4 regions of the Priestia sp. JNUCC 25 genome follow, and region 4 is predicted to be linked to each of the others. Evidence: riboswitches for the same ligand, from Rfam matches in the RefSeq annotation. Region 4 holds a riboswitch; each other region holds the start of a gene.
The links. A riboswitch is a leader RNA that binds a small molecule or an ion and turns the genes downstream of it on or off. The one in region 4 is predicted to bind S-adenosylmethionine.
Positions count from the first base shown of each region.

Region 1: it holds a riboswitch for S-adenosylmethionine, as region 4 does, so the genes downstream of both, metE (5-methyltetrahydropteroyltriglutamate--homocysteine S-methyltransferase) here and mtnW (2,3-diketo-5-methylthiopentyl-1-phosphate enolase) in region 4, are expected to answer to the same signal.
Region 2: it holds a riboswitch for S-adenosylmethionine, as region 4 does, so the genes downstream of both, JNUCC25_RS08015 (MetQ/NlpA family ABC transporter substrate-binding protein) here and mtnW (2,3-diketo-5-methylthiopentyl-1-phosphate enolase) in region 4, are expected to answer to the same signal.
Region 3: it holds a riboswitch for S-adenosylmethionine, as region 4 does, so the genes downstream of both, JNUCC25_RS19915 (hypothetical protein) here and mtnW (2,3-diketo-5-methylthiopentyl-1-phosphate enolase) in region 4, are expected to answer to the same signal.

Region 1 covers NZ_CM132211.1:3,407,970-3,415,721, reverse strand. Annotated here, with positions in the region: gene JNUCC25_RS17770 (hypothetical protein) at 536-673, shown strand; gene JNUCC25_RS17765 (metallophosphoesterase family protein) at 670-1,410, shown strand; gene JNUCC25_RS17760 (hypothetical protein) at 1,710-1,961, shown strand; SAM riboswitch class I at 2,042-2,152, shown strand; cobalamin riboswitch at 2,232-2,420, shown strand; gene metE (5-methyltetrahydropteroyltriglutamate--homocysteine S-methyltransferase) at 2,571-4,865, shown strand; gene JNUCC25_RS17750 (acetate uptake transporter) at 5,008-5,625, shown strand; gene JNUCC25_RS17745 (GNAT family N-acetyltransferase) at 5,770-6,270, shown strand; gene JNUCC25_RS17740 (helix-turn-helix transcriptional regulator) at 6,586-6,786, shown strand; gene JNUCC25_RS17735 (hypothetical protein) at 6,948-7,112, shown strand; gene JNUCC25_RS17730 (DUF5301 domain-containing protein) at 7,144-7,557, shown strand; gene JNUCC25_RS17725 (hypothetical protein) at 7,664-7,752, opposite strand, start outside.
Region 2 covers NZ_CM132211.1:1,577,132-1,584,883, forward strand. Annotated here, with positions in the region: gene JNUCC25_RS07995 (GH32 C-terminal domain-containing protein) at 1-264, shown strand, start outside; gene JNUCC25_RS08000 (amino acid ABC transporter permease) at 334-1,059, opposite strand; gene JNUCC25_RS08005 (amino acid ABC transporter permease) at 1,087-1,788, opposite strand; gene JNUCC25_RS08010 (transporter substrate-binding domain-containing protein) at 1,826-2,671, opposite strand; SAM riboswitch class I at 3,138-3,254, shown strand; gene JNUCC25_RS08015 (MetQ/NlpA family ABC transporter substrate-binding protein) at 3,335-4,153, shown strand; gene JNUCC25_RS08020 (methionine ABC transporter ATP-binding protein) at 4,166-5,179, shown strand; gene JNUCC25_RS08025 (methionine ABC transporter permease) at 5,180-5,845, shown strand; gene JNUCC25_RS08030 (APC family permease) at 5,957-7,357, opposite strand; gene JNUCC25_RS08035 (LLM class flavin-dependent oxidoreductase) at 7,476-7,752, opposite strand, start outside.
Region 3 covers NZ_CM132211.1:3,774,670-3,782,421, reverse strand. Annotated here, with positions in the region: gene JNUCC25_RS19935 (glycosyltransferase family 2 protein) at 1-625, shown strand, start outside; gene JNUCC25_RS19930 (hypothetical protein) at 736-1,176, shown strand; gene JNUCC25_RS19925 (GNAT family N-acetyltransferase) at 1,260-1,706, shown strand; gene JNUCC25_RS19920 (hypothetical protein) at 1,719-2,015, opposite strand; SAM riboswitch class I at 2,137-2,238, shown strand; gene JNUCC25_RS19915 (hypothetical protein) at 2,308-2,646, shown strand; gene JNUCC25_RS19910 (DUF1540 domain-containing protein) at 2,747-2,905, shown strand; gene alaP (alanine permease AlaP) at 3,223-4,626, shown strand; gene JNUCC25_RS19900 (GNAT family N-acetyltransferase) at 4,867-5,706, shown strand; gene JNUCC25_RS19895 (GNAT family N-acetyltransferase) at 5,736-6,134, opposite strand; gene pdxR (MocR-like pyridoxine biosynthesis transcription factor PdxR) at 6,247-7,650, shown strand.
Region 4 covers NZ_CM132211.1:1,234,093-1,241,844, forward strand. Annotated here, with positions in the region: gene JNUCC25_RS06300 (carbon-nitrogen family hydrolase) at 1-730, opposite strand, end outside; gene JNUCC25_RS06305 (pyridoxal phosphate-dependent aminotransferase) at 843-2,015, shown strand; SAM riboswitch class I at 2,146-2,252, shown strand; gene mtnW (2,3-diketo-5-methylthiopentyl-1-phosphate enolase) at 2,332-3,576, shown strand; gene JNUCC25_RS06315 (2-hydroxy-3-keto-5-methylthiopentenyl-1-phosphate phosphatase) at 3,573-4,238, shown strand; gene JNUCC25_RS06320 (methylthioribulose 1-phosphate dehydratase) at 4,235-4,873, shown strand; gene JNUCC25_RS06325 (1,2-dihydroxy-3-keto-5-methylthiopentene dioxygenase) at 4,889-5,404, shown strand; gene JNUCC25_RS06330 (sugar ABC transporter substrate-binding protein) at 5,527-6,603, shown strand; gene JNUCC25_RS06335 (sugar ABC transporter ATP-binding protein) at 6,620-7,752, shown strand, end outside.

The DNA.
Region 1 (7,752 bases), 2.2 Mb from region 4:
AAGTATTTTAGCTGAAGTGAAAAACGAACCACTAATCAAAGTGTTTGATTAGTGGTTCGTTTTTTTATGGTGAACGCAGGTTTCATCTGTTTCGTTTCTTCTAGCAGTTGATTGGAGAGCAAGGCGAAGACTCCTGCGGGAAAAGCGGAACAGATGAGACCCCGCAGGAGCACAAGCGACGAGGAGGCTCATCGGACGCCCGCGGAAAGTGAAGCCTTGCACGGAAATCAACTGCGGGGTAACAAGCGGTTCAGCACATGTCGGCCTTTGTTCGTCCCCAGCCTCTTTCTTATTAGTAGATATAGAGATTTCAGCTTTTACACTGTCATATTAGTGCCTAATAAAATGGAAAGATAGGTTAGCTTATCATAGAGTGGACTTTAATAGATATTCATAACTAGCAATTTCTAAAACGAAAGCTAAATGTGCGTTCTGCTTACAAGAAGGTAGTGACCTTCGTCAACAAATTCTCATATAAACAAGTAAGCTTGTTTACTTTTAACTAAATTTATTTATTAATAGGGGGATTAACTAGTTGATGAATTTGACGCTTCATGAACGTTCTGAAAAGTTATTAAAGCAAAGAATTAAACAATTAAATCCGGTCCATTTAACTTTGTTTTTAGGGGCGACAGCAGAGGTGACGGACCAAACGATAATTGTTTCACGATGAGCGGTGAATTTGAGCTTGTATTAAAAAAGGCGGTGGAATTGAACCCGCTGTTTATTATTCATAGGGGAGACACCGTCTATACAGGGAAAAAAGAGTATTTGGAGCACTTTGTTAAGGTTGTCGAAAAAATCGCATCAAACATTCCTATGTTTGTATGCGTAGGGAATCATGATGAACTGTACCTTGATGAAAGCAATCTCGAAAACTTCAGAGCCACTATCGGAAAAGTACACTGGGTCATTGATATTCCTGTCTTCAACTTTCGGTGCATCGCATTAAATAATGTCATCAGTCCCAAGAATAAAATATACGGATTTACAGATAGAGAGCTGAATTATTTAGAGCAGCAGCTAGAGGATGCTCCTCGTAATACCGTTGTAGCCATGCATGCGCAGCCAAATATTGGCCGGTGGTCAAATCTTGAAGGGTTTCCTGTAACGACTCCTCAAAGTCAAGAATTTTTTGATTTAATTCAAGAACACCGCGTGAAAAAAGTTCTCGTTAGCCACGTGCATGCATATGACGAACAGTTTATTAGAAAAAATAGAAACGGGACATTTACGTTTGGAAGAGGCACTGATTTTGTATTGTCAGGAGGCGCCGGTGCTCCTCTTGATTTTGATCCGCCTTTAATTTTAAATAATTATAATTTTATGGAGTTTTTTGTAAGCAGGTACAACATATTAGGACCTCTTCTTTGGAAGGATTTTGGACGACCTCGAAGAAATTGTTTGTAAAAACAAGAGAATGGAAAGCTATGTTTAGCCGAAAGCCTGCCCGTAATTCACAGGCAGATTTTTGGAATATTATGCATAATGTTTACAGAAACCTTGTAGCAGAAGGCTCAGTCAAACGTTATAATAGATAATGAATGATGATATATTCTCTATATTTGTCATATATTTGTATTACATATGTAATTGAAGAAAAACATTCACTTGATATACTGTTTAATGACTTAACTTTATCTTAAAATTTACAGTGAAATGCCTGTTTATAGAGGCTTAGAACATACACAGCAAATGGAGGAGCAATCATGGCAAACGAAAAGATGCAAGAAGGACTTGATCGTTTTATCAAGGAAGATTTAAATGACCTTTTAGGTAGACTGTTCCCCTTAATGGACCGGGAGTGTGCCGAAGAAAAAAGAAAGCTTATCGAAACAGCGGTAGAGTATATTTATTCGTCAGGATATCACCAGGGAGCCAAAGATTTAATTGAAACGCACCGAAAAGACGATTACAAATTGTTAAGGCAAAAATTAGCGTCAGCGCCTCCTAAAAACTAATTTTTTTGAAATTTCTTTTGACAACATAAATCTAAGGTGTTAAGATGACTCTACATTCAAAATATTATAAACAATTAAAACTCTTATTGAGAGAGGCGGAGGGACTGGCCCTGTGAAGCCCGGCAACCATTTAACATTCTTGTTGAAAAGGTGCTACATCCTGCAAAGCGTACTGCTTTGAAAAATAAGAGAGGATTTCATAGATACTATGCCTCTCTATTCGTGATAGAGAGGCTTTTTATTTTATGTGAATATGTTTTGAATGGACAATTTTATAAAAATGCATCAGGTGCTGTGTAACGAATGTACGCAGCTTAAAAGGGAAGACCGGTGAAAAGCCGGCGCGGTCCCGCCACTGTAATGGGGAGCAACTTATTAACCACTGTTTCATGTTGAAATGGGAAGGGATAGGAAGCTATGAACCTAAGTCAGGAGACCTGCCTGTTGTATGCACTTAAGCTCTACGGGATATAGAGAGGAGTGAGGAATACGTGTTGAGAAAAACAGGCTGTCTCAACTCTAGTTAAGTATGCGTATTATCTCTCTTTTCATTTCGAAAAGAGAGATTTTTTAGTTTACCGATAAAAAAATATACAGGGAGTGGAAAAAATGAGCAGTGTAAAAAGTTCGAACTTAGGTTATCCAAGAATTGGTGAAAAACGAGAATGGAAAAAAGCGCTTGAGCAGTTTTGGGCAGGAAAGCTAGAGAAAGGTATCTTTCTTCAAGAAATTGAAGCTCTTCGTCTAGCGCATCTAAAAAAACAGCGTGACGCAGGAATTGAATTGATTCCAGTCGGCGATTTTAGCTTATACGATCACGTGTTAGATACAGCTGTTATGTTTGGTTTAGTGCCTAAACGCTTTGAGTATGACGGAGGACTAGTATCGCTTGAAACGTATTTTGATATCGCGAGAGGAACAAAAGGTGCGGTAGCTTCTACGATGACGAAATGGTTTAACACAAATTATCACTACATCGTACCCGAGCTTGAGGAATGTACGCCGTCTCTTGTAGAAAATCGCCCGCTTCAGTTTTACAAAGAAGCAAAAGAAAAGCTGAATATTGAAGGAAAGCCCGTTATTCTAGGTCCAGTAACATTTGTGAAGCTGTCAAAAGGATATAAAAAAAGTGAGTTTAAAGAAGTAGTTGAGCAGTTTGTTCCACTTTATGCAACTATCTTAGCGGAGCTGCAGGCAGAAGGAGTAGAGTGGGTGCAGATAGATGAGCCAATTTTATCTACAACGCTATCAAAAGAAGACCTGGCGCTTTACACAGAAGTCTATCAAACTTTGAAGGAAGCGGCACCGAATGTAAAAGTCATTTTGCAAACGTATTTTGACAGCGTTGATCACTACAAAGAAGTTGTGTCTCTTCCTGTTGAAGGAATCGGTTTAGACTTTGTGCATGACCGAGGCGAAAATCTCACTGCGCTTAATAAATATGGTTTTCCAACTGATAAAGTGCTTGCTGCGGGAGTGATTGACGGACGAAACATTTGGCGTGAAAATTTGGACGAACAGCTTTTAACGCTTAGTGAAATTGAAGAAGCCGTATCAAAAGACCGTTTGATTCTGCAGCCTTCATCAAGTTTATTACATGTTCCTGTCACGGTGAAAAATGAAGAAACCATTGATCCAGTATTGAAAAATGCGCTCTCTTTTGCAGATGAAAAGCTAAAGGAAATCACGCTTTTAACAAAAGCAGTGCAGCAAGGAAAAGAGTCGATAGAAGAAGAAATAAACGTAAGCAAACAGGCGATTCAAGCATTAAATGGTTCATCTTTTCGAAATCATCAAGACGTGCAAAAAGAGCTGAAGCAGCTGCACAGCTATAAAGCAGCGCGTCAAGCGCCGTTTGACGTACGTCAACGCGTTCAGCAAGAAGCGTTTCAACTGCCGCTTCTTCCAACGACAACGATTGGAAGCTTTCCGCAAACAAAAGAAGTGCGAAAAGAGCGTTTAAAATGGCGTAAAGGCGAGTTAAGCGATGAAGCATATGAAGCGTACATTAACGAGGAAATAAAAAAATGGATTGAAATTCAAGAAGACATCGGCTTAGATGTCCTTGTGCACGGAGAGTTTGAGCGTACGGACATGGTCGAATACTTCGGTGAGAAATTAGGAGGCTTTCAGTTTACGAAGTTTGGCTGGGTGCAATCTTACGGTTCTCGCTGCGTGAAGCCGCCGCTTATTTACGGAGATGTATCGTATGAGCAGGCGATGACGATCAAAGAAACGGTCTACGCACAGTCTCTAACAAATAAGCCGGTTAAAGGAATGCTGACGGGTCCGATTACGATTTTAAATTGGTCGTTTGTGCGTGATGATATCCCGCGCTACGACGTGGCAAATCAAATTGCGCTTGCTCTTAGAAAAGAAGTAGAAGCACTTGAAAGTCAGGGCATTTCAATGATTCAAGTAGATGAACCGGCACTGCGTGAAGGATTGCCGTTAAAACGAGAAAACTGGGACAGCTACTTGAACGCTGCGGTGTATGCGTTCAAGCTAGCCACGGTATCGGTGCAAAATGAGACGCAAATTCACACGCATATGTGCTATTCAGAATTCGAAGAGATTATTGATGCCATCAAAGCGCTTGAAGCCGACGTGATTTCCATTGAAACGTCTAAAAGCCACGGTGAATTAATTTATGCGTTTGAAAAACATACGTACAATCAAGGAATCGGACTTGGCGTGTATGATATCCACAGTCCGCGCGTACCGAAGCTTGAAGAGCTTCAGCGAAACATTGACCGCGCTCTGCAGGTACTTGATCCTGCATTATTTTGGATTAATCCCGACTGCGGCCTTAAAACAAGAGGAATCAGCGAGACGGTTGAAGCTTTAAAAGTCATGGTTGAGTCCGCAAAACAAACCAGACAAAATTTATTACAAAACGTTTAATGATAAGAAATTAAAGAACAAGCAGTGTAACCGCTACACTGCTTGTTCTTATGGGATTTTAAAAGGCCAAAAATATCCATTGACACTTCCCCTACATTTTTGTATCTTTTTAAAGGTGTTTTTAAAATCAGGGAGGTACAACATGAGTAACAACAGCACGCAGCACGTTAAAATTGTAACAGCGGATCCATCAGCGCTAGGTCTATTCGGACTTGCCATGGTGACACTTGTTGCATCGTTTCAAAAGCTTGGGGTAACCGATGGTGTTTCATTGGTATTGCCATGGGCGATTTTTTTAGGCGGGATAGGGCAGTTAATCGCGTCTATGCAAGATTTCAAACATAATAATACCTTCGGCGCAACTGCTTTTGGTGCCTTCGGGTTATTTTGGCTAGGTGTAGCTATGACATGGCTTATTCAGCTTGGAGCATTTGGGGAAGCGCTCGCAAAAGAAGCGGATCCGAAGCAGCTCGCATTTGCTTTTGTCGGCTACTTGATTTTCAGCGTTTTTATGACAGTTGGAGCAATGGGCACTCATAAAGTATTATTTATTATTTTTGTGTTAATCGATTTCTTATTTATTGGATTATCGCTAAGTACATTTGGTGTGGCATATGAGTACACGCACTTACTAGCAGCAGTGTCAGAGCTATTGATTGCTCTGTTTTCATTCTATGGATCTGCAGCGGCTGTATTAAATACTCACTACGGTCGAGTTGTGCTTCCGGTGGGCAAGCCGTTTGGTGCATTTATTAAATAATCAAGACGTTAATTAAAAAGCGAAGTAGGATTGAATTCTGTATGATGCAGAGGTCAATCCTTTTTTGTTTGGGCATTTTTATATATAGTAGAAAGAGATAGTTATATGTAATAGAAGCTTTTAGAGAAAAAAGAGAAATACATAATGAAAGGAAACGTTTCAATGATTATAAGACAAGTGGATGAAAAAGATTTAAACCAATTAATTACGTTAGAAAACAAAGGCTTTACACCTGAAGAAGCTGCCTCAAAAGACGCATTCATCACGCGGATCAACACCATTCCTGATACGTTTATCATCGCCCAAGAAAATGAAGAAATAATCGGATATGTGAACGGTCCCGTCATTTCAGCTCCGTTTATTACGGATGATTTGTTTGAAAAAACGATTTCGAACCCTGAGACAGGCGGTCATCAAAGTATTTTGGGTATCGTTATAAATCCCAAGCATCATCACAAAGGAATTGCGAGTATGCTGTTAAGAGAATTTGAAAAACAAGCGCGGAACAAACAGCGCTTAACGGTTACCTTAACATGTAAAGAAGAATTGATTCCGTTTTACGAAAAAAACGGATATGTGAATCAAGGAGTAGCGGAGTCTCAGCATGCAGGCGTGCAGTGGTTTAATATGAGTAAGGAGCTTTAACAAACAGACAATGAAATAAAAAAGCACAAGCTTCTTTTAAGGAGTTTGTGCTTTTTTATATTAATTTCTGTGTAGTTATTGTAAATATGTAAAAGTAAAGATGGTATTTACATGAATAAGTACGGCTTTTTTTATTGAGAGGGTGAACATGTGTTTAATCTATTTCGTCTTTAGATTGGATTAATCTTGTTATATTTCAATCTCTTTTTAGGTAGGTAAGAGACATTGATTTGTCAAATATATTTGACAGTAACAAGGAAGATAATATAAGATATGGATGTAAAAAGTTTTTTACATTTTAGAGATGAGTGATGAATGGTGGAAAATCGAATTAAAGAACTGCGTAAAAGCAAACGAATGTCTCAAGATGAATTGGCAAAAGTATGCGGCGTATCGAGACAAACGATTAATGCAATTGAAAACAATAAGTATGATCCAAGCTTGACCCTTGCTTTTCAACTGGCTGCAGAGCTGGGAGCAACAGTAGATGAGCTGTTTTTATTTCATAAATCATGATGAGTTAGTTAAAAAGAGAAGGTAATGTGAAGTAGCGATCTTACTAGTAGAAGTTTTGACATTTCTGTACTATAAGCTAAAAGCACATAAGTAAATAGTAGATCAATATTACTTCTATCACTTTATAAAAAGAGATTTACAGAGCAACGGTGGTGAAATGAATGAAAAATCGAGCTGCCGGAGTAGCTCTTACAAGTACGGGCATGTTACTGTTGATGGTAACGTTAGTACTTCCTGTTCCGGGATTAACGTATAGTTTACTTGTAGGAAGCAGCATTGTACTAAAGGGCTGCGGAACAGGAGGAATAAAAAGGTGTATCACGTGAATGCAGCGTGATGTAGAAAAGGAGGTTCCTTTTGAAAAAAAGAACGATTATTATAGCTGCACTTTTATTTATTGTCGTATTTTATTTTACATATACCGGGAAAGCCTATCAGTTAAAAGACGTCATAAAAGTAGATGAAGCAAACGTTACGCGTATTGAAATAGATACGGACGAAGGAAAACGTGTAGTAGATGATAAAAAAGAGATAAAGCAAATCGTACATTCTTTGGCAAAAGTAGAAGTAAAAAAAAGCAAGGAGCTCGACCCAAAGTTTGACCAAGCTTACTGGGTAAAAATCGTCGAAAACAGAAAAGATGCGTACGGCTTAACGATTTACGATAATGACTACATAAAAGCGTTTAGCTTTGAAGATAAAAAACAGGCGACATATACGATTGTTAAAGATCAAAAAGTAGATGTTAAAAAGCTGCTTTCAACTAAATAAGCCTGAAAAGTACCATAAGCTTTTTCAAACCTACCAAAAAAGACAGCCTGCGCTGTCTTTTTTTATTAAAATAATAGATTGAAAATTATGACTATTTAAAGCGGGATTAATCCTTGCCTATATAATTAATAAATGATTGAATTAGGTCAATATCAGGGTTAACCAATAGTGCTGGAAGAAGGCCGAATGTTAATA
Region 2 (7,752 bases), 340 kb from region 4:
AATAATCAAGTAAAACTCATTGCGTTTAGAGACGGAATAGGCAAGGATCTCATTATTTACGATGATGGGGGAAAGTTGGATTTAAAGACAAATACGGATTATCGCTTGAAAGTAACGGCTGAAGGAGAACACATTCAAGTTTATCTCGATGATAAGCTTGTGATTGATGCAGTGGACCATACCTTTTCAGAAGGCTATGCGGGGTTGAATGTGTGGAATTCTACTAGTTTGTTTAATGAAGTGAAGCTTGAAATAGTGGATTAAGGGATTGTGAAAGCTGCCGTTTACTAAGGCAGCTTTCTTGATGAGTTTATAGTAATTTTTCTAGGGGGACTAAGAAGCTGAACGCACTTCTTCTCTTAATTCATAATAACTAAGCTTTTTCTCAATGACTACAAACAGCCTTTCAAAGAAAAAGCAAAGAATCCAGTAAATAAGTGAAGCGACCAGATACATTTCTAAATATCTATACCCATCATTGGCGATGACCTTAGATATCGCCATAATTTCAACTACTTTTACCGCAAAAGCAAGAGAAGTGGCTTTAATTAAACTAATAAAAATGTTTCCAAGGTTAGGAATAGCGGCTACTAAAGATTGGGGGAAGATAATTCTTTTAATAGCTTGAAAAGTAGTCATTCCTATTGAATATGCAGCTTCAAATTGACCACGGTCAATGGTTTGAATAGAAGAACGGAATACCTCTGATTGATAAGCAGAGGTATTTAATGTGTACGCAATTAAAGCATAAATTAAAGGTGAAATAGTATCCCCACCTAAGTGCCATCCTTGAGTCTCGTTTAGAAATTCTATAAAAATAGGGATTCCGTAGAAAAATACATAGAGCTGTACGAGCAATGGGGTGCCTCTCATAAATGAGACGTATATAACAGCTATTTGCTTTAGCAGTGGAATTTTATATATTCTGCATACCGCAATGAAAAGACCAAAAATACTTCCTAACGCCATTGAAATGATCGATATTGTTAGTGTTAAAGGCACACCTTTTAAGACTTCAGGAGTTTGCTCCAAAGCAAATCGCAAATCAATAATAGGCAATCATGTTCACTCCTTTACTAGTGCAGGTTATTTAGAGATGCTGACCCTGCCTTTTTTAAGATGTTTCTCTAAATAACTGACTATGATTTCAATTACGATACACATGCTCCAATAAACAAGTGAAATCGTAACATAAATTTCAAACATTCCTATTCCATAGTTGTTGCCCAAAATAAGGCGAACTTGCCCCATAATATCAATAATCCCAATGCTAAAAGCAAGTGCAGTATCTTTTAATAATGAAATCGTAGCATTTCCTAAATTAGGTAGTGCTGCTACAAACGCTTGAGGAAGGATAATTCTTCTTAAGGATTGAAAATAGTTCATGCCTATACTATACGCTGCTTCGAACTGCCCTTTATCAATCGAGAGATATGCTGAACGAATAACTTCTGATAAAGGAGCGGCAGTATGTAAGGAAAAAGCAATCACCAAGAAAGTGATGCGACTCCAGCTGTTAATGTCGATATGGACAAGGAGCAGCAGCTGAGGAAGGCCAAAGTATACAAGAAACAGCTGAACAAGCAGCGGTGTACAGCGCATAAAAGATAAATAGATGGTAGCCATTTTAGAAAGAACAGGCTTTTTTTGAATGCGTATCAGGGCAATCACGAAACCTAAAAGCAACGAAAAAAGTAGAGAAAGGCCTAACATAAATAGTGTTAAAGGAAGTTTATCTACCACTTGCCACAATAGTTTTAACCAATCATGAAAATCAGTACTAATCATATCTCACCCCGCCTTAATGATGAATTCTTATACTCATTTAATCTTGGAAATTGAAGTTTTGCTGATTAATATACTTTAAGTCTTTAAAGAAATTTACTTTAAACCATTTTTTAGCCAAGTTTTCTAGCGTCCCGTCATTTTTTAATTTGACTGTCGCTTTATCAATTTCATCAGCAAGTTTTTGATTATTTTTATTAAAGACTAACCAAGTTGGTTCTTTTGATACAATGCCTCCTACTTTTAAATTTAATTTGAGCTGTTTTTGTACTTCGTTAAATGTTGTTACGTTTAAAAAAATAGCATCCGCTTTACCTTTATCCACTAACTTTAAGTTTTCTGCCGTAGAAGGGTTATCAATGCTTTCTAATGTTAAAGGCTTAGTGGCATGTTCTTTGTTATAAGCATTCAAAATAGCGCGCAATCCACCTGTAGCAGATACGGGTGGAAACTTTTTATCTGCCATATCGTCAAGTGTTTTGATATCATTCCGTGATTTTTGTGTCACTAAGGCCGTTAAAGAATAACCATATTCATGTGCAGGATAAAGAAACTTTTCTTCACGTTCAGGGTTTTTAAAGAACCAGTTGATGGCGAAATCATATTTTCCCGTCGAGACACCTACCAAATTTGTTTCTTCTTCCCCAAGCGTATATTCAAATTTGTATTCCGGAAGCTTTTTTTCAAGCTGTTTTAAATAATCCATATCATATCCAATAGGCTCATTCTGGTCGTTCGTAAATAGAAAAGGCGGATTTACTTCATCACTCAAAGCAACTTTGACTACTTTTTTATCGCTATTTTCTGAGCTAGAGCTTTGAGAGCATCCTCCTAAAGCCATAATAAGTCCAATTGCAAAAGCTAAAGTAAAGTATAATTTTTTCATCGTTTTATTCCTCCCGATACTAATTTCTGTGTGATGAATAATAAAAAAGCACCGAAAAAGCTGCTAAAAAGCTTTTTCGGTGCCATTGGTGATCCAGTAGGCAGTGAACATATACTTACTACTACAATAGAGGAAGTATATTCTAACAGTAAAAAATTTTTAAATGAGATTTGGAATTCCATAAACTATATATTACCGATAGAATTAATATGAATTATATCGATGTATTCCTGTTTTTGTCAATGTCATAAATGCAAAGAAAAGTATTCTTGCTTAAGTAATAGAAAGCTATTCACTATATAAGAATAAGAAAAGAGAAATCATAAGTTATACAAATCATCTTTTAATTGAGTTTTCTTATATAAATCTTTTATTATTCCTATATTGAAAATTATATTAAAAATAAACATTGACAATTTTCGGATAATAAAGTTAAATTAATGTAAATAAAACTTTATAAAAACAACTCTTATCAAGAGCGGTGGAGGGACTGGCCCTTTGAAGCCCGGCAACCCAACAATACACGTATTGTTTTGGTGCTAAATCCAGCAATGTGCATATTATGTGCATTGGAAGATAAGAGAACCGATCGTAAACTATCGCTTCTCTTAATCTTTAAGGGAGGCGTTTTTTTATGAAGAAAATAAAGGAGAGAATAAAAACATGAAAAAAGTAACAAAAGCAATTGGACTTACTTTAGTGGCAGCATCGCTGTTGGTGTCAGCGGCCTGCAGTAAAACAGAAGCACAAGCATTAGATTCGAAAAAGATTACAATCGGTGTAACGGGTGGACCTCACCAGCAAATTGCAGATCAGGTGAAAAAATTAGCCAAGAAAGATGGTATTGATATTACGGTAAAAGTCTTTAATGACTATAACACTCCTAATACAGCATTAGATCAACATGATTTAGATAGTAATAACTATCAAACCCTGCCTTTTCTAAAGCAGCAAGTGGAAGATAAAAATTATAAGATTACAGATGTGTTCAAAACAGTAGCATTCCCGATGGGTATTTATGCAAATAGCTTAAAAAATGTTAGTGAGCTCAAAAAAGGAGACAAAATTGCAGTACCAAACGACCCAAGCAACGAATACCGCGCGCTAAAACTATTTGAATCTGCAGGAGTTATTAAATTAAAAGATGGTGTGAAAACAACGGCTACTAAAAAAGATGTTGCTGAAAATAAGCTTGATCTTCAAATCGTAGAACTAGAGGCGTCTCAACTTCCTTCTCAGTTGGATGAGGTAGCTGCAGCAGCCATTAATACAAACTTTGCAATGGGAGCGGGTTTATCGATTAATGATGATGCAATCTATCATGAAAAAATAAAAAATAATCCATATCCAAACTATTTTGTTGTCCGTACAGAGAATAAACAAGATAAAATTATTGATAAACTAGAAAAATATTATCATTCAGATACAATTCGTACATACATAGAAAAAGAATTTAAAGGTTCTGTTGTACCGGCATTTTAAGGAGGGGTTAGAATGATTGAACTGAAGAAAACTTCTAAAACCTATAAAGTGAACGGAAAAGCGGTAGAAGCTGTTAAAGATGTTTCGTTAACGATTAATAAAGGTGAAGTATTCGGTGTTATTGGCTATAGCGGAGCTGGAAAGAGCACATTAATTCGCTGCATTAATTTATTGGAAAAACCGACTTCTGGAGAGGTCATCATTGATGGGAAAAATCTATCAAAGCTAAGTAAGCAAGAGCTGCAGAAAACGAGAAGGAAAATCGGCATGATTTTTCAAGGCTACAATTTATTAAAAACGGCAACAGTTTACGACAACATAGCGATTCCATTAAAGCTAGAAGGCGTAAACAAAAAATTAATTCAGGAGCGCGTAGAAAAATATTTATCAATCGTAGGACTTTTAGATAAACAAAATCATTATCCTTCACAGCTTTCCGGCGGGCAGAAGCAGCGTGTTGCTATTGCTCGTGCGCTAGCGCATGAACCTGAGATTTTATTAAGCGATGAAGCAACTAGTGCACTTGATCCGGAAACGACCGAAGCCATTTTGTGCTTACTGTTAAAGATTAATAAAGAGCTTGGATTAACAATCTTTTTAATCACGCATGAGTTAAATGTGGTACAACGCATTTGTGACCGAATTGCAGTTATGGAAAATGGATACGTCGTAGAACAAGGTACAGTCGTTTCCCTTTTTACTAACCCTAAGCATCCGACAACAAAGCGCTTTGTAGAATCTGAAAATACTTTCACTATTCCGTCTGAAATAATGGCGTCTTATCGCAGTACCGGTAAGCTGGTTTCTTTGCACTTTGTTGGAAATGAGCTTTCAGAAGAACCAGCTTTAGCTTTAGTTTCTCGGAAATTTAATGTATTGCCAAGCATATTAGCAGGGGGAATCGAACAGCTAAAAAACCACACTCTTGGTAAGTTACTCGTTCATTTACGTGGTGAAAAGGAAGAATATGAACAAGCGATTACATACTTAACAAATCAAGGCGTAATTGTAGAGGAGGTAAACTAAATGGCTGCTTTCTTTAATGAGTGGGGAAGTGTAATTTGGGAAGGTTTATTACAAACCGCTACGATGACCATTATCTCGTTAATTATTGCCATCATCATTGGTTTACCAATGGGAATTTTTTTAGTAATGACAAGACCAGGTGGGCAAGCTGAAAATGTGTGGGTATATCGAACGTGCAACTGGATTATTAATATTATTCGATCCATTCCTTTTATCATTTTATTATTTTTCATCCTTCCATTCACTAAACTAGTTGCAGGTACTACAATTGGCGTACAAGGTGTTATTGTCCCTTTAGTTGTGTATACAGCCCCTTATATAGCTAGGTTAATGGAATCTGCATTACTTGAAGTAGATAAAGGTATTATAGAAGCTTATCAATCAATGGGAATCTCAACACCAAAAATTATTTGGTATGTTGTTGTTAGAGAAGCACGTTCAGGTATTATTCTTGGGCTGACAATAGCTACTATTGGTCTTATTGGGGCGACGGCGATGGCAGGGCTTGTTGGAGCAGGAGGGCTTGGAGACATTGCTTTTCAATACGGACACTTACGTTTTGAGCCCACTGTTATGTATACAACCATTTTAATTTTGATTGTTATTGTTCAGTTGATACAGTCCTTGGGGAATTATTCAGCAAGGAAATTAAAAAAAGACAGCTGACTATAAAAATAAGAAGCTCACGCATTCTAGGTGCGTGAGCTTCTTATTTAAATGGAACAAATCTTTAGTTCTTCTATAACTAACGGGTGAATGACAGATAATTGTTCATCACTATTTCCGTTGAGTGCTGAATGGTTCTAATGGATTTATAGCAGAAGCTTTAGAATTTCCTTTTCTTACTTTAAACCACGAGTAAACTAAACTGACTATACATACTGCTAATATTGCCCAAGGAAAGTAACCCGTTGGGAGCGGCTGACCAGGTTGAACCATAGCCCAAATAGGAAGGCTAATACTTACTAATCCTAAAATTGGAAAGATAAATTTACGGTGAAATGGCCATCTTTCTTTTTTATTAAATATAACAGCTAAGTTAAGCATTAAATAAATTAGTAGAATAGGGATGGTACCTAGCGTGCTTACGTAACCAAATCCAACGACCCAATTTTCACTGAATATACCGAAGAGGATTGCTAGCACTAAACCTATTCCCATAATTAATGTTAAAGTTCCAATCGGCGTTCCCCATTTAGATACCTTTGAAAATTTGGTAGAAATTAACCCTTCTTTAGAAGAATTAAAAGCAATTCTTGAAAAGGCATTTAAGCAAGCAATGGACATCCCCACAATGCTAGTAAACCCAGCGATAATCGCAAAGATAGCAAGTTCATTTAAATACCTGTTTGCCAATTCCATAAATGGATTTGAACTTTTGCTTAGAGCAGAAGCACTATTAGAAAACCCTTGAATCACACAATATGTGACAAATATATAGAAGATAGCCATAATTGCAATACTGGCTAAAACAGCTCGAGATGTATTACGTTCTGGATTTTCTGTTTCTTCTGCCAGTGCTACAGAGTTTTCGAATCCAATAAATAGATAAACAGCTAAAGGGAAACCTAAACCAATTCCCGCGAGTCCACCTTTAATAGAAGATAAATGAAATGGTTCTAAAGATAATGGTTCAGGAGGATAGAATAAAATCAAGATAGAAACAACTAATAGAACAATAACTTCTATTATTAATGCTACAGAAGCAATTTTTGTAGAACGATCTATTCCGACTATTGTCAATCCCCATATTAATAAAGTTAAAAGAATCGTAGGAATAATCCAGTGAATATGAATTCCGTATAGCGCTAGCGAATCGGCTGTCCAACCACCTAATTCAATAAATGCTGAAGCGGCAAGAAAAAATGTTCCAACTATAAATATGATTGCTGAGGCAGTTCCAACTACGCTGCCAAACGTCATACCAATATATTTTACAAGTGACCCGCTCGAGGGATACTTCTTAGAGAAGTTCGTTAGACTTAACCCGACCATTGCTACTGCTAATGCGGCAATTAATAATGTGAGGGGAGAGCCGGTACCTGTCGCTAGAAAAATAACTGGTAATCCATAATAAATGGCTGCTGCTGGAGCAATTTGAGCCAATGTAGAGTTTACTGCATCAAATAATGTTAGTCTTTTTTTCGGAGCTAATTGTGACGTTATCTTAGTACTCATATTTTTCCTCCACCGTATAATAAAAAGGATTTATCTACAATAAGAGGCTCTTTCTCAATGAATAAGAGAGTAGGAGCCTCAGGTTGACCATTTAGCCAATATTTTAAGTCTGAATTTTTTATGTTTTAGACGTAGCGGTTTCCTTTGAAAAGTAATGATGATACTGACGTCCCGGGTGATGATCTGGCAGCTGATCGTATCCGAATAAATTTTTCCGAAAAGAACCTGATTCATATTCTTTCCGTACAAGGCCGCGTTCTTGCAGTAGAGGAACAACATATTCAACAAAGTCTTCAAACGTACCAGGAGATACAGCATAAGCAATGTTAAACCCATCTACATCCGTTTCATCAATCCACTTTTCCATCTCGTCTGCAATTTGAGCCGGTGTTCCA
Region 3 (7,752 bases), 2.5 Mb from region 4:
CGGGTATGAAGTCGTATATGGTGTTCGAGACAGCAGAGAAACCGATACATTTTTTAAACGAACCACGGCAGTAGGGTTTTACCGTTTTATGAATAAGCTAGGAATTCAGCTCGTTCAAAATCACGCTGATTTTCGTCTCATGAGCAAACGTGCTCTTGGCGAACTCATGAAATATAAAGAAGGAAACGTCTTTTTACGAGGCCTTGTACCATTAGTAGGATTTCGCTCCACGGAAGTCACATATGACCGAAAAGAACGGACGGCGGGCGAATCAAAATATCCGTTAAAGAAAATGCTTGCTTTTGCATTCGATGGGATTACATCTTTTAGCGTAGCGCCGATACGCTTATTGACGCTGCTTGGAGGGGCTTCTTTTCTCTTTAGTATTGCATTTGGTATTTATGCGCTGATTCAAAAATATTTAGATCATACGCAAATCGGCTGGACGTCTCTTATTTTATCCATTTGGCTTGTAGGCGGCCTGCAGCTAATGGGAATGGGTCTTGTCGGAGAATACATTGGCAAGATTTTTAACGAAGTGAAACAGCGTCCTAAATATGCGATTGAAAGAGATTTATATACAAAACACTCATTAGACAAACAAAAAGATTTGCTTATGCATTAATTTAAGAAGCTTCTCCTAAATGGAGAGGCTTTTTTTTGTTAAAGCGTTTATCATAATTTTTAAGTGAACAGGAAATGCTACTACTAAAATTTCTAAGGAGATCAAAATCTATGAAAAGACTATTTTATACAGTCAGCACTTTTTGTTTTGTCTGGCTTGCTTTTGCAGCCATTCATGTCAGCGCTCTTTCGATTGAGAAGCTTCCAATGAAGAAATCATCTGAACAATGGTCGGTTGAACTGACAAAAGCGAGCATGACGGGAGATAATCAGCTAAAGTGGAAAAATAACGTCTATCATACATATGGATTAACCGTTGAAAACATTGGAAAAGACGTAGAGCGCGTGCAGGTCCAAGCTTTTCGGCACGAAGGAAAAAATAAGGCGAAATACAGCTTGTTTTCTCCTATTGAAAGGTCTAACTTAAGCAAAAGCGGTCAGCGTTTTCGCTATGCGAATTTTGCTGTTCCTGGAAAAGCGGCAAGCTTAGACATCATGATCAACTGGACGGACGAACAAGGTAATCATCAAGAGCATTTTGAATTTAAATAAAAGTCTTCGCCTAGGCGAAGACTTTTATTTTGCAGGAATTTATCCTCGCATGTAGAAAACGAACACGAAAGGAGAGATCGATAATGATTGCAAAAGCTACTGAAGAAGAATTACAGGAAATTCGGACGAAATCTGCTGATGCGCTGTTTGAAGGAACAATGAAGCAGTTTCATCCGTCAGCTGAACGCGTAAATGAACTAGTTGGTAGTGCCTTTGAAAAAGGCTGTTATTATTTAGTTTCAAGACAAGAAAATAAACTCGCAGGCTGGGTTCTTATCGGCCCATCTACCGACTTCTTTTCAAAAGAAGAAATTGGCTTTATCTACGAATTATATGTTGTACCGGAATACCGCGGGCAAGGTTTAGCCAAGCCGTTAATACAAAAAGCAATTGATGAATTGTCTATCAAAGGATACCCTGAAATCAGACTCAGCGTTCATGCTGGGAATTTTGCACAGCATGTGTATCGTGACCTTGGATTTGTAGATAAACAAATATCAATGACCTTACAGATGGTAAAACGTCCGTAACGTTGGTGAATATCAGCGAGTCCATAAAACATAAGATGTTATACACGCGATGAGGTTTGGCAGTGAAAGTAAAAGTAAATAAGTAGCCCAAACGGCTCCTTTATCTAGTACTTCAACGGCTCCTTCACCTGTATTATCTGAGGAAGGGGGATCTTCAAGCGCGTTCATAACTAAAGCTGCCGCAGCTAAAATAATTCCTCCGATGCTTCCCGTTGTTTTGACAATTGCAATATGGAAAGTAGATGAAAAAGCAATAGTAAGAAGCAGCAGCAAGCTTCCCAAAAAAGCAGATAACATATATCGTTTCATGTGCTCACCATCCTTTATGAAATCATACCATATTTTACTTCTTTTTTCTTTTTATTGAAAAGCTATTGACGTAACCTATAAAACATATTAGAATAGTCAGAAATAATTTAAAAACGAAATATTCTTATCTAGAGAGGTGGAGGGACTGGCCCTTTGAAGCCTCAGCAACCACAATTATTGAATGGTGCTAATTCCAGCATAGCCTAGCTCTGACAGATAAGAAGAGGAATCTTTTTCTATGATGAAATCCTCTTCTTAGGAAGAAACATTTCGTATAGAAAAGGTGAGGACATTGAACAGTAGACAAACAGCGTTAAGCACTGATGATTATTTAGATCTATACTTATTAGCCAAAGAAATAAAAGACGAAACGTGGCAGCAGGAAACTTTAGCGGCGCTAAAAACGCAGCAAAATCGTTCATTTGAAGAAAAACAATCCGCCCTAGTTCAAGAGATATGGGAAGATTTTAAACAGTTAAATGAAGATATTTCTTTTACGTATCGCTTGATTCAAAAAGAGCCAACTAACGAACAATTTCAGACTAAATTAAGGCACTTGAGAGAACGGCGGATCACGCTGAGCCGTGAGTTATATTTAGCTAAAAAACAGTATGTTGAACACACGCAATAAAAAGATCCGCTTGATAAACAAGCGGTTTTTTTGCGTGAAAATGTTAGAATCGTTATATTTCGGGTAGTAAATAGATAAGACAAGCAAAGGAGGGATAACAGTGGCCCAAGGTGTATTATGTGAAGTGAATGAGTGCATGTATTGGAAATCCGGAAATAAATGCAGTGCAGAGTCCATTTACGTTGTGAGTCCTGAAAGTAGTCACCATGTTTCTGAAACGGAAGAACCTGGCTGTAAAACTTTTGAACCCGCGAGATAAATGCTAGTTTTTATAAAAAAGCATAAAATGAACGATGCGCTGACGGAGTTGAGTCGGCGTTTTTCTATTTTTTTAAAATACTATTGCTTAAGTGCAATAATAAATACATATTAAAATAGCAGGGTCTATGTCTAATTGTGCGTTTAAACAAAATGATAAGATAATTTTTTTGTTTTTCGACAAAAGAAAAATGAGAGAAAGGTGATAGAATACAAATATACAGCCTAGCTGTCTTTTAGCACAAACTTATATGAAAGCGCTAACAAAAAAGGCTGTGTTCATCTCGTTTTGACAGATTGGAAAAAGGGGAGACGTTTATGCAGGGGAAAACTCAGGGGAAAGAATTGAAACGCGGGTTAGAAGAAAGACATGTGACGCTGATGTCCTTAGGAGCAGCCATAGGGGTAGGACTGTTTCTTGGATCTGCATCTGCTATTAAATTAGCAGGACCGGGAATATTATTGGCGTACGGATTTAGCGGAATGATTATGTTTTTTATTATGAGAGCACTTGGAGAAATGGCGATTCAAAAACCTGTTGCAGGTTCATTCAGTAAGTACGCACGCGACTACTTAGGGCCGCTTGCCGGTTATTTAACAGGTTGGAACTACTGGTTTTTATGGGTTGTAACATGTATGGCTGAAATTACAGCCGTTGGTATTTATATGGGGTATTGGTATCCGGATGTACCAAACTGGATTTGGGCGTTATCGGCGCTTGTTATCATGACAACGGTTAACTTCTTAGCTGTTAAGGCATATGGTGAACTGGAATTTTGGTTTGCACTTATTAAAATTTTAGCGATTGTATTAATGATTGCCGTTGGATTATTAATGATTGTGTTTGGAATCGGCAACGGCGGCGTTGCGACTGGTATCAAAAACTTGTGGGACAACGGCGGACTGTTCCCGAACGGATTTAAAGGCATTTTGCTGTCGCTGCAAATGGTCATGTTTGCATATTTAGGAATTGAAATGATCGGCGTTACCGCGGGAGAAGTGAAAAATCCGGAAAAATCTCTAGCAAGAGCGATTGATTCTGTCTTTTGGCGTATTCTTATTTTCTACGTTGGTGCATTATTTGTCATTATGTCGATTTATCCGTGGCAAGAAATCGGTTCACAGGGAAGCCCTTTTGTATTAACATTTGAAAAAATCGGCATTCCAGCGGCGGCTGGTATTATTAACTTTGTCGTGCTAACAGCAGCTCTTTCTTCTTGTAACAGCGGTATTTTTAGTACAGGCCGTATGCTGTTTAACTTAGCAGAGCACGGAGAAGCACCAAAAGGATACGGCCAGCTTACAAAAGGCGGCGTACCGGGAAAAGCTGTTTTAGCATCAGCGGGTGCTTTATTAGTGGGAGTAGCGTTAAACTACATTGTGCCTGCCAAAGTATTTACGTGGGTAACAAGCATTGCAACATTCGGTGCGATTTGGACATGGGGAATTATTTTGCTTTCTCAAATTAAGTATCGCAAAACGTTAAAAACAGGTGAAGAGGCAAAGCTGAAATATAAAATGCCTTTATTTCCGTTAACATCTTATGTGTCACTTGCGTTCCTAGCGCTGGTGGTGGTTCTCATGGCATATAATCCAGATACTAGAATTGCAGTTGTCATCGGACCATTATGGTTTATCGGTCTTATTATCGCGTACTATGCAAAAGGATTCCACAAACGAAGTCAAGGTTCAGCTGCAGCTGAGCAAAAGCTAGTGAAATAAAAGAAAAGACCTCTTTCTTGGAAAGAGGTCTTTTTTCATTAGTTTATGTGCGAATGATTAGTTTGTTTTAAGGGATCATTGGTACGTATGAATAATGTAGAAAATATTCTATTTATTCTGTACTATTTAGTTAGAGAATTCGTTAATGATTAAGTGGTAATTGAAAGTGGATAAGTATGTTAGTTTTACGCTTTTTAACGCCGTACAGTGCATCGAAAAGTTGGGAGGAAATAGGCAGAAATGATAGAAAGATTTAGTGAAAAAGACATAAAGGATTTGCTAGTGCTATCTAAGTTGGAAAAATGGGATTATAGCGAAGCGGATTTACATACGATTTTTTCATCTGGAGACGTATTTGGTCATAGAAATGAGAAAGGTAACATTGTATCAAGCGTAGCAGTAATTTTGTATAAAAATCAGTCAGCTTTTATAGGAATGGTAATTGTGAGAAAAGATTACCGAAAACAAGGGTTAGCCGGGCAGCTCATGAAGCACTGTTTGCAAACTCTTTCCCCTGAGGTGAATGCCTACTTAATTGCGACAAAAGAAGGTGAGCACTTATATAAAAAAGCAGGGTTTAAAACCGTGGACTATGTAAGTAAATATATAAGCAGTGAATACATACCAAGAGCATTTAAAGCTTCAGGGGTTTATACACGATCCTTAACGAGAAGGGACTTCAAAGAGGTTGTAAAGCTTGATGAAGCAGCATTTGGAGATAATAGAAAGCTATTTTTAAAAAGTAGAATTCAGCAAGCTGAAAAAGCAGTTGTCTTACAAAACGAACAAAATAAAATGACGGGTTATGGTTTAGCGGTTCGTACCCCAAGCAATATCGTGATTGGTCCTGTAGTTGCTCCAAACGCTGAAGCAGCAATGCTAGTCATTGATGAACTAGCGAAGAATTACAAAGAAAAGCTGAGAATTGACCTGTCTTCTCATGAGGAAACGTTAAAGAAACTTATGGAAAATCACGGATTTCAGCTTCAAAATGAGCCTCCTGTTATGGCGTATGGTGTCAATCCCCTACCTGCTAGACAGGGCAATCTTTTTGCTATAGCAGCTCAGGCGTTTGGATAAAAAGAAAGGAGAAGCTCCTTTCTTCGCGTCTACCGAATTCTATCAATTTTAAATCCGTTATCAATTTGATGAAAGCCGACTTTTGGATAGTAGTTCATAGCAGAAGGAGCGGAAAGTAAAATCAGCGCGATTTCTTCGCCGATTTCTGATTGAACGTGTTTGATTAGCTGTGTACCGATTCCTTGATTTTGATAATCTTTTACAACAGCTAAATCCGATAAATAGCAGCAATAGCTAAAATCTGTTAACGCTCTGGCTATGCCAATGAGTTCGCTGTCGTTCCAAGCGGTGATAGTAAGAGAAGCATGATCAAGCATTCTTTGAATTCGATCAAGGTCTTGTGCAGGACGTTTAATACCGGAATGTACAAATACTTCAGCAGCTTGTTCCGCGCGGATTGAGACGTTGGTTTTATAAGTGATAGTCATTGCGTCATCTCCTTGATTTATAAGATATAGTCCAGTATATGAAGAACCTGAACTGAGAGTAAGTGTCAGAAACAGCGAATTTAATAGTATCAGTTAGAAAGGAAAGAACACTATGTTAGAGTTAATGCCTTTGCTTGATAAAAGAAAAGCAGATCCCTTATACATGCAGCTTTATATCTACATAAAGAAACAAATTCAAAAAGGTACCATTCCGCCTCTTGAAAAACTGCCTTCTAAACGAAAGCTAGCTCTTCATTTAAGCATTAGCCAAAATACGGTTGAAGCAGCTTATGTACAGTTAGAAGCAGAGGGCTATATCGAGATACTAGCCAGGAAAGGGGCATTTGTAAAAGAGATAAAAAATGAAGTTGTGCTTCAAGAACTGCCTCCCGCCTATGTCTCTTTACCGCAAGAAGAACGGAAATCAACTGTCATTGACTTTAGCCATGGAAAGGTAGACGTAGAAAAATTTCCGTATAACACGTGGAAAAAGCTAACGGTTCAAACTATTTATCATGATGAAAGCCAGCTTTTTTACAGCGGACATCCACAGGGCGAACTGCTTCTTCGCCAAGAAATTGCAGCGTATCTTTATCATTCAAGAGGAGTGCGCTGCACGGCGGAGCAAATTGTGATAGGTGCAGGTACGCAGTATCTTATGTGGCTGCTTTCTGTCACGTTGGGGAAAGAAAAAATAATTGGGTTTGAAAATCCGGGTTTTCACCGAACGAGGCACGTTTTTCAAGAACAAGGCATGTCAGTTATCCCTATTTCTCTCGATAATTCTGGCTTGAAAGTGAAGGAACTGAAAGAAAGCGGAGCGGATGCGGTGTACATTACGCCGTCTCATCAATTTCCTATTGGGATGGTCATGCCGATAGCAAGAAGACTTGAACTACTAGAGTGGGCGGCAGAAACGAACAGCTATATTATAGAAGATGACTATGACGGAGAATTTCGCTATAAAGGAAAACCGATTCCGGCCCTTCAAGGATTAGATCAAGACGATCGCGTTATTTATACGGGTACGTTTTCAAAATCGTTGATGCCTTCTCTTCGAATAAGTTATGCCGTGCTGCCACACCGGCTTCGTACAAGCTATGTGAAGCACTGTGGACTTTTTAAACAGCCTGTTTCAAGGCTTCATCAGCATACGCTTTTGCTGTTTATGAAAGAAGGGCACTGGGAACGTCACTTGAATAAAATGAGAACAACGTACCGTAAAAAACAAGCGCTGCTGCTAGATTGCTTGACTACTATTATGGGAGATCATGTAGATGTTATTGGAGAACATTCAGGCTTGCATATTCTTCTTGAGGTGAAAAATGGAATGAGTGAGCAGAAACTAATAGAAGCAGCTGCCAAGCAAGGGGTAACGATTTATCCAACGTCTATTTATTATCATAGTGCCGGTGATAACAACACGCCCTATGTATTGCTTGGATTTGCTGGACTGTCTGACGAAGAGATAAAAACGGGCATAGATTCGCTGTTTAAAGCTTGGTTCGTCCAATAAGAAGTGAAATTAAAGAGTTCTTTAAACAAAAAGACTTTAAACGGTCTATTTTAGCGAGAGAAATAGATAAGAACCAGCGCGTTTGATTACACAGACTGCGCC
Region 4 (7,752 bases):
CTTTTACAAGTTCCAGGTTAACGTCAGCACTTAAAAGTTCTTCGCTATCGCCAGCTTCAGCGATTATTTCTCCCCACGGATCGATGACTAAGGAATGTCCGGCAAATGTGTTATTAGGATCTTGGCCTACACGATTACACGCAATTACATAGCATTGATTTTCGATTGCACGGCTAATGAGCAGGGCTTTCCAGTGGGCAAGTCTTGGAGCCGGCCACTGAGCGACAACAAACAAGACTTCTGCTCCGCTGCTAGTATGAACCCGAATCCACTCTGGAAAACGAATATCGTAACAAATAACTCCTGCGCACAGTGACTGTTCAAGTGTAAAAAGATTTTTTGCTGTTCCTGCTTCGAGATAGAGGTGTTCATCCATTAATTTAAATAAGTGCAGTTTACTGTATTCTGATACTTCACGACCTTTTCGGTCAAAAATATACATCGTATTCGTGACGCCTTGCTCTGTTTTTTTTGCAATCGAACCTGCCACAATATTTACTTCGTTTGTTTTAGCAAACTGAGAGATTAATTGCTTGGCTTGCTGCCCTTCATCATCTGCAATTTCGTCTAGCCGCGTCAAATCATAAGCTGTATCCCATAGCTCCGGAAGCACAAGGATATCAGGGTTTTCTTTCAGGGCTTCCGTCATTTTTTGTTCGATATATTTTCGGTTTTTAGTTGGGTTTCCAAACGCAATATCAAGCTGCAAACACGTAATTTTTACACTCACTTTATCATCCGTCCTTTTTTTAGTAGTTGAAAAAAATGACTTTACAAGTTGAGTATTACAATATATTATTTGTGACTAGAATTTCAAGAATTTTTTGAGAAGGTGTGCGATGATGAAACAATTTGAGCAATCGGAACTATTAAAAAGTTTACCAAAACAATTTTTTGCATCACTTGTAGGCAAGGTAGGAAAAGTAATGGCCCAAGGGCACGACGTTATTAACTTAGGGCAGGGAAATCCTGATCAGCCTACTCCTTCACATATTGTAGAAACACTGCAAAAAGCAAGTGCTAATCCTATGCATCATAAATATTCTCCATTTCGGGGGCACCAGTTTTTAAAAGAGGCTGTGGCGACTTTTTATAAGCGAGAATATGGCGTTGATGTGGATCCTGAAAAAGAAGTAGCTATTTTATTTGGCGGAAAGGGTGGACTTGTTGAAATCCCGCAGTGCTTGTTAAACCCTGGAGATACGGTGCTGGTTCCGGATCCTGGATATCCTGATTACTGGTCTGGAGTAGAGCTTGCAAAGGCAAAGATGGAAGTGATGCCGCTCACGGATGAAAATCATTTTCTACCCGTATACGAAGAGATAAGTGAAAGTGCTAAAGAACAGGCAAAACTCATGTTTTTAAACTATCCGAATAATCCTACTGGTGCAGTGGCAACGGCAGAATTTTTTGAAGACACCGTGGCATTTGCTGCCAAGCACGATATTTGTGTGGTACACGACTTTGCCTACGGAGCAATTGGATTTGATGGTAAAAAGCCAATCAGCTTTTTACAGACTTCTGGTGCAAAAGAGACGGGAATTGAAATTTATACTCTTTCTAAAACGTATAACATGGCGGGATGGCGAGTTGGATTTGCTGTAGGAAATGAAAGTGTAGTAGAAGCTATTAATCTTCTTCAAGATCATATGTATGTCAGTCTCTTTGGGGCGGTTCAAGAGGCAGCAGCCGCAGCTCTGTTGGAATCTCAACAATGTGTGAATGATTTAGTTAAGCGCTATGAATCTAGACGCAATACCTTTATTCAAGGGCTTCGAGAAATTGGTTGGGATGTTACATCTCCAGCAGGCTCCTTTTTTGCATGGCTAAAAGTTCCTAAAGGATATACTTCCGAACAGTTTTCAGATTTACTTCTTGAAAAAGCGCACGTTGTAGTTGCGCCTGGTGTAGGCTTTGGAACATATGGTGAAGGCTATGTGCGCGTAGGACTGCTGACGGATGAAGAGCGCATGAGAGAAGCTGTATCTCGAATAAAAAAATTAAATTTATTTTAAAAACGCATTGACAACTCTTTTTGAGTTGGCTTAATATGTAAGAAGTTAACGAGATTAATAACCTATAAATCCTAGCGGTATTTTTTATTTAGTATATAATCTACGAATTCAATTTAAATAAATAGCAACTTTCTTATTAAGAGTAGGTGGAGGGACTAGCCCGATGAAGCCCGGCAACCGACTTAACGCATGTTAAGCACGGTGCTAATTCTTGCAGCAGCAGCTGAGAGATAAGAAGAGCAACGAAAGCCTCTTCTTAATCACAGAAGAGGCTTTTTTATTAACGATATTAAACAGCAAGGGAGTTTTTAGCATAATGAGCGAAATCGTTGCAAGCTACTTACTACATGATAATAAAGGGAATTTTCATAAAAAAGCGGAAGGAATCGCTTTAGGACTAACCGTCGGCTCATGGACAGATCTGCCGCTTTTAGATCAACAGCAGCTTCAAAAGCATAAAGGGCGCGTCGTGTCAGTAACTGAGCTTCAAGATTGCGAACGTGTAAACGGATATTTAGGCGGAGAAATTAAGCAGGCTATTGTCAAAATTGCTTATCCAACTGCCAACTTTTCAAAAGATTTACCGGCTATTTTAGTTACGGTTTTCGGAAAACTATCACTTGATGGAAAAGTGAAATTATTAGACTTGGATTTTCCTGATGAATTATTAGCTGAATTCCCAGGACCGCGCTTTGGAATAGAAGGTATCCGAGAGAAATTAGGCGTTTATGACCGTCCGCTTGTGATGAGTATTTTTAAAGGCGTGATTGGAAGAGATATGACGTACTTAACAACTCAGCTGCGTGAGCAAGCGCTTGGCGGAGTGGATTTGGTTAAAGACGACGAGATTTTGTTTGATAGTGAACGAACGCCTTTTGAAGCTCGTGTTACAGAAGGGAAAAAAGTACTGAATGAAGTATACGAAAAAACGGGACACCGCACGCTGTATGCTGTTAATTTAACGGGACGAACGTTTGAATTAAAAGAAAAAGCGAGAAAAGCAGCTGAGCTAGGAGCTGATGCACTTTTATTTAATGTATTTGCTTACGGGTTAGACGTACTGCAGGCGCTTCGAGAAGATGATGAAATTAACTTGCCGATTATGGCTCACCCAGCTGTTAGCGGAGCGCTTACGCCATCAGAGTTTTACGGTTTTTCAAATTCATTACTGCTTGGAAAGCTATTACGCTTAGCCGGAGCAGATTTTTCACTGTTTCCATCACCATACGGAAGCGTAGCGCTTTCTCTTGAAGATACGACAGGAATTGCCTACGAATTAACGCGTCCTGTATACAAATATAAGCAGTCTTTCCCGGTTCCTTCAGCAGGAATTCATCCTGGAATGGTACCGCAGCTTATGAAGGACTTTGGAATCGACAGCATTATTAATGCAGGAGGCGGAGTTCACGGTCATCCAGACGGAGCTATCGGAGGAGGAAAGGCATTCCGTGCGGCGATAGATGCAGTACTCTCTCATCAAACACTAGCCGAAAAAGCGGAAGAATCAAAAGAGTTGCAAAAAGCCTTAGAACTATGGGGAACAGTAGAGGTGAAAGCATGACATCGTTAAAAATCTTTTGTGACTTTGATGGAACAATCACAAATAGCGATAACATTATTGCTATTATGAAGCAATTTGCTCCTCCGGAGTGGGAAAGTATTAAAGACGACGTGTTGGCACAGCGCGTCTCCATTCAAGAAGGAGTAGGGCAAATGTTTGCCTTGCTCCCCGTGGAATTAAAGGAAGATATTATTTCTTATATTTTAGAGACGTCTGCTATTCGAGATGGATTTGATGATTTTATTGCCTATACAAAAGAGCACCATATTCCGCTTTATATTGTAAGCGGAGGAATTGACTTTTTTGTAAAACCACTTTTGGGAAATCGAGTTGCAGAGGAAATGCTCTACTGCAACGGATCTGATTTTTCCGGTGAGCGCATTTCCATTACGTGGCCTCATACATGTGATAAACAGTGTACAAATAACTGCGGCTGCTGTAAGCCAACGATTATTCGCCATCTTGCAGATGAAAGAGATCATACGGTTGTTATTGGCGATTCCATTACGGATTTGCAGGCTGCCAAATTAGCTGATACGGTCATTGCACGTGACTTTTTAATCAAAAAATGTGAAGAGCTATCTCTACCGTATCGTCCTTTTTCTACTTTTTATGATGTGATTCATCATTTACAAGAATTAACAGAAGAGGTGAAAGCATGAGTATCATGGCTCAGCAAAGATTGCATGAGCTTGCGGATATAAAAGATGAGCTGGCAGAGCGCGATTGGTTCTTCGGTACAAGCGGAAACTTAGCAATTAAAGTGGATCAAAATCCGACAACTTTCTTTGTATCAGCAAGTGGAAAAGACAAAAGAAAACGTACAAATGAAGATTTTTTATTAGTTGATCAATACGGAAAGCCTGCAGAAGACACGCATTTAAAGCCTTCTGCTGAAACGCTTTTGCACGTTAAGATTTACGATTTAACGAATGCTGGGTGCAGTCTTCATGTACATACAATCGACAACAACGTGATCTCTGAACTGTACGGAGATGAAGGCGTTATTTCATTCAAAGGTCAAGAAATTATTAAGGCGCTAGGCATTTGGGAAGAAGATGCGGAAATTACTGTTCCGATTATTCCGAATTACGCAGATATTCCGACACTAGCAGAAGAGTTTTCTCACCATATAAAAGGCGATCAAGGCGCGATTTTGATTCGTAACCACGGGATTACGGTATGGGGGAAAAATGCATTTGAAACAAAAAAAGCGCTAGAAGCCTATGAATTTCTATTTAGCTACCATGTCAAATTACTGTCACTTAAAGGCATTAAGCCAAAAGTGCATTTATAAAAGGAGGAAACAACAATGGCGCAAATTCGCTTACATGTAAACAATAAAAGAATTGAAACTCAAGAGGAAGTATCAGCTTTTCTGGCAAACAATGAAGTTATTTATGAAAACTGGGATATTACAAAACTTCCAGAAAATCTTCGTGAAAAATATGATTTAACTGATGAAGAAAAAACAGAAATTTTAAACGCTTTTGGTGAGGATATTAAAGATATTTCTGAACGCCGCGGCTATAAAGCTCAAGATGTTATCTCGCTATCGGAATCTACACCAAATATTGATGAATTGTTAAAAAACTTTCAGCGCAAGCATATTCATACAGATGACGAAGTTCGCTTTATTGTAAGTGGTCATGGAATTTTTGTTATTCAAGGAAAAGACGGCGAATTTTTTGATGTTGAATTAGAGCCGGGCGATTTAATTTCAGTACCAGAAAACATTCTTCATTACTTTACACTAATGGAAGATCGTAAAGTAGTCGCTGTCCGAATTTTCGTGACAACTGAAGGATGGGTACCTATTTACGCATAACAATTACTTGTAAAGCATAGGTCATCATCACCCCGCTTTTACATCTAAAAGCGGGGTATTCTTTGGATTATTATAAAACTAACTATTTTTATGTGAATAATAAGTTTAATGGGAGGAACACCATGAAAAAGAGTAAAAAAATGCTGTGGCCACTTACTTTGCTCGTGCTTCTAGTCTTTGCGCTGGCTGCCTGCACGAAAGAACAGCCAAGTCTAAACGAGAAAGCACAGGCAGCTCCAGCGCAGCAAGCGGCTTCTGCTAAGCCTGTACAGCAAGAAGGAAAAAAGGTTACGAAAGATACAAAAATTGCGCTTATTTCTGAATTTACGTCAGGCACTCATGCTGCTCAATATATAACAGGTGTGACAAAAGCGGCTAAAAAAGCAGGAGTACAGCTATCCGTTTCTGATTCAAACAATGATCAATCCAAAATGGCTGCTTATTTAGACACGGCTATTAACCAAAATGTTGACGGTATTATGATTGACCACGGCCGGGCTGAAACTCTTGAACCTGGTGTGAAGCGCGCGATTGCAAAAGGAATTCCCGTTATTGCAACAGACGTAGAATTAAAAGTAGAAGGCGTTACAACCATCGATCAAGACGATTATATGCTTGCGCTCCAGGGCTTGAAACAAATGATGCAGGACATTAACGGAAAAGGAAACATTGTATATGCGTTTGTTGGAGGCTTTGCGCCGATGGAAAAGCGCGACAGTATTTATAAAATTATGATGAATCGCTATCCAGATGTAAAACAAATTGCCACGTTCGGAAGCGCAACGGACAATACCTCATTAGACACACAAAATAAAATGGCAGCTGTGTTGAAGCAGTATCCAAATAAAGGAGACATTGCGGCCGTTTGGGCACCTTGGGACGAATTTGCAAAAGGAGTAACAAGAGCGATTAAAGAAGCAGGACGAGACGAGATTAAAGTGTACGGAGTAGACTTATCTGATGAAGATTTGCAAATGATGCAGGCAAAAAACAGCCCGTGGAAAGCGTCAGCTGCCGTAAATCCAGCTTCAGTAGGAGAAAAGCAAGTTGATCTGCTTCTTAAAAAGATTTCCGGTCAAGACATCCCTCGCTATTATTCCTTTGATCCCGTTTTAGTCAAACAAACAGATTTGCCTAATCAAACGATTAATATGGATCAGCTTAGTCAGTACGTAGAAGAATGGGGTAAAAAAGAATAGAAGTGGAGGGATAGAGATGACGAACGAGCTTTCAATGAAGAACATTATAAAAAACTTTGGTTCTTTTCAAGCCCTGAACAAAGTCGATTTTACTGTTCAAAAAGGGGAAATTCATGCTTTATTGGGAGCCAATGGTGCCGGTAAAAGTACGTTGATGAAAATATTGTGCGGAGCTTACGACGAATACGAAGGAAAGATCTACAAAGACGGAGGTGAAATCTCCATTTCTTCTCCTAAAGAAGCTAAGCGCCACGGCATTGGCATTGTGCATCAAGAAGTCGATGTAGCGCTGATTCCTTCGCTATCAGTAGCTGAAAACATCGTGCTAGATGTGCAGGCTTCTAAGAAAAGTAAGACATTTGTAAACTGGAAATCTATTTATAAAAAAGCGGAAGAAGCTCTTGCTTTACTTGGTTCTTCTCTATCCGTTAGAAAAAATGTTGTTGATTTAACTCTATCAGAGAAGCAGCAGGTGCTTATTGCACGTGCAATTGTACAGAACGTTGACTATTTAATTTTGGATGAACCAACCGCACCTCTTAGTGTGGAAGAGACGAAACAATTGTTTTCTGTGATGAGAGAGCTGAAGAAAAATGGAGTAGGTATTATTTACATTTCACATCGTCTTCAAGAAGTGGTAGATATTTGTGACCGCTTAACGGTTTTAAAAGACGGACGCTATGTAGCCACAAAAGAAACTTCACATACCTCGATCGAAGACGTGATTACACTTATGTTAGGAACGGCTTCTGTAAAGCAGTGGGTCAAAAAATCAGTAGAAGTTGGAAACCAACTTTTACACGTAGAAGCATTATCTCTTCCAGGGCGGCTTTCTAATATCTCTTTTCATGTAAAAGAAGGAGAAGTAGTAGGTATTGCAGGGCTTGTGGGAGCAGGAAAAACGGAGCTTTGCCGAAGTCTATTTGGATTGGAGCAATATGTCAGCGGCAGTGTTGAGTTAAAAGGCAAGAAATTAAAGTTGAATAAGCAGCCCTATTATTATATTGCACAAGGTCTTTCTCTTGTTCCTGAAGAACGAAGAAAAGAAGGGATTTTTGTTCATGAATCGATTGCGGATAACTTAGTTTTGCCAAGTCTGTCCCGCTTTACAAATTATTCGTTTCTAAAGCGAGGAAAGATCAAAGAAAA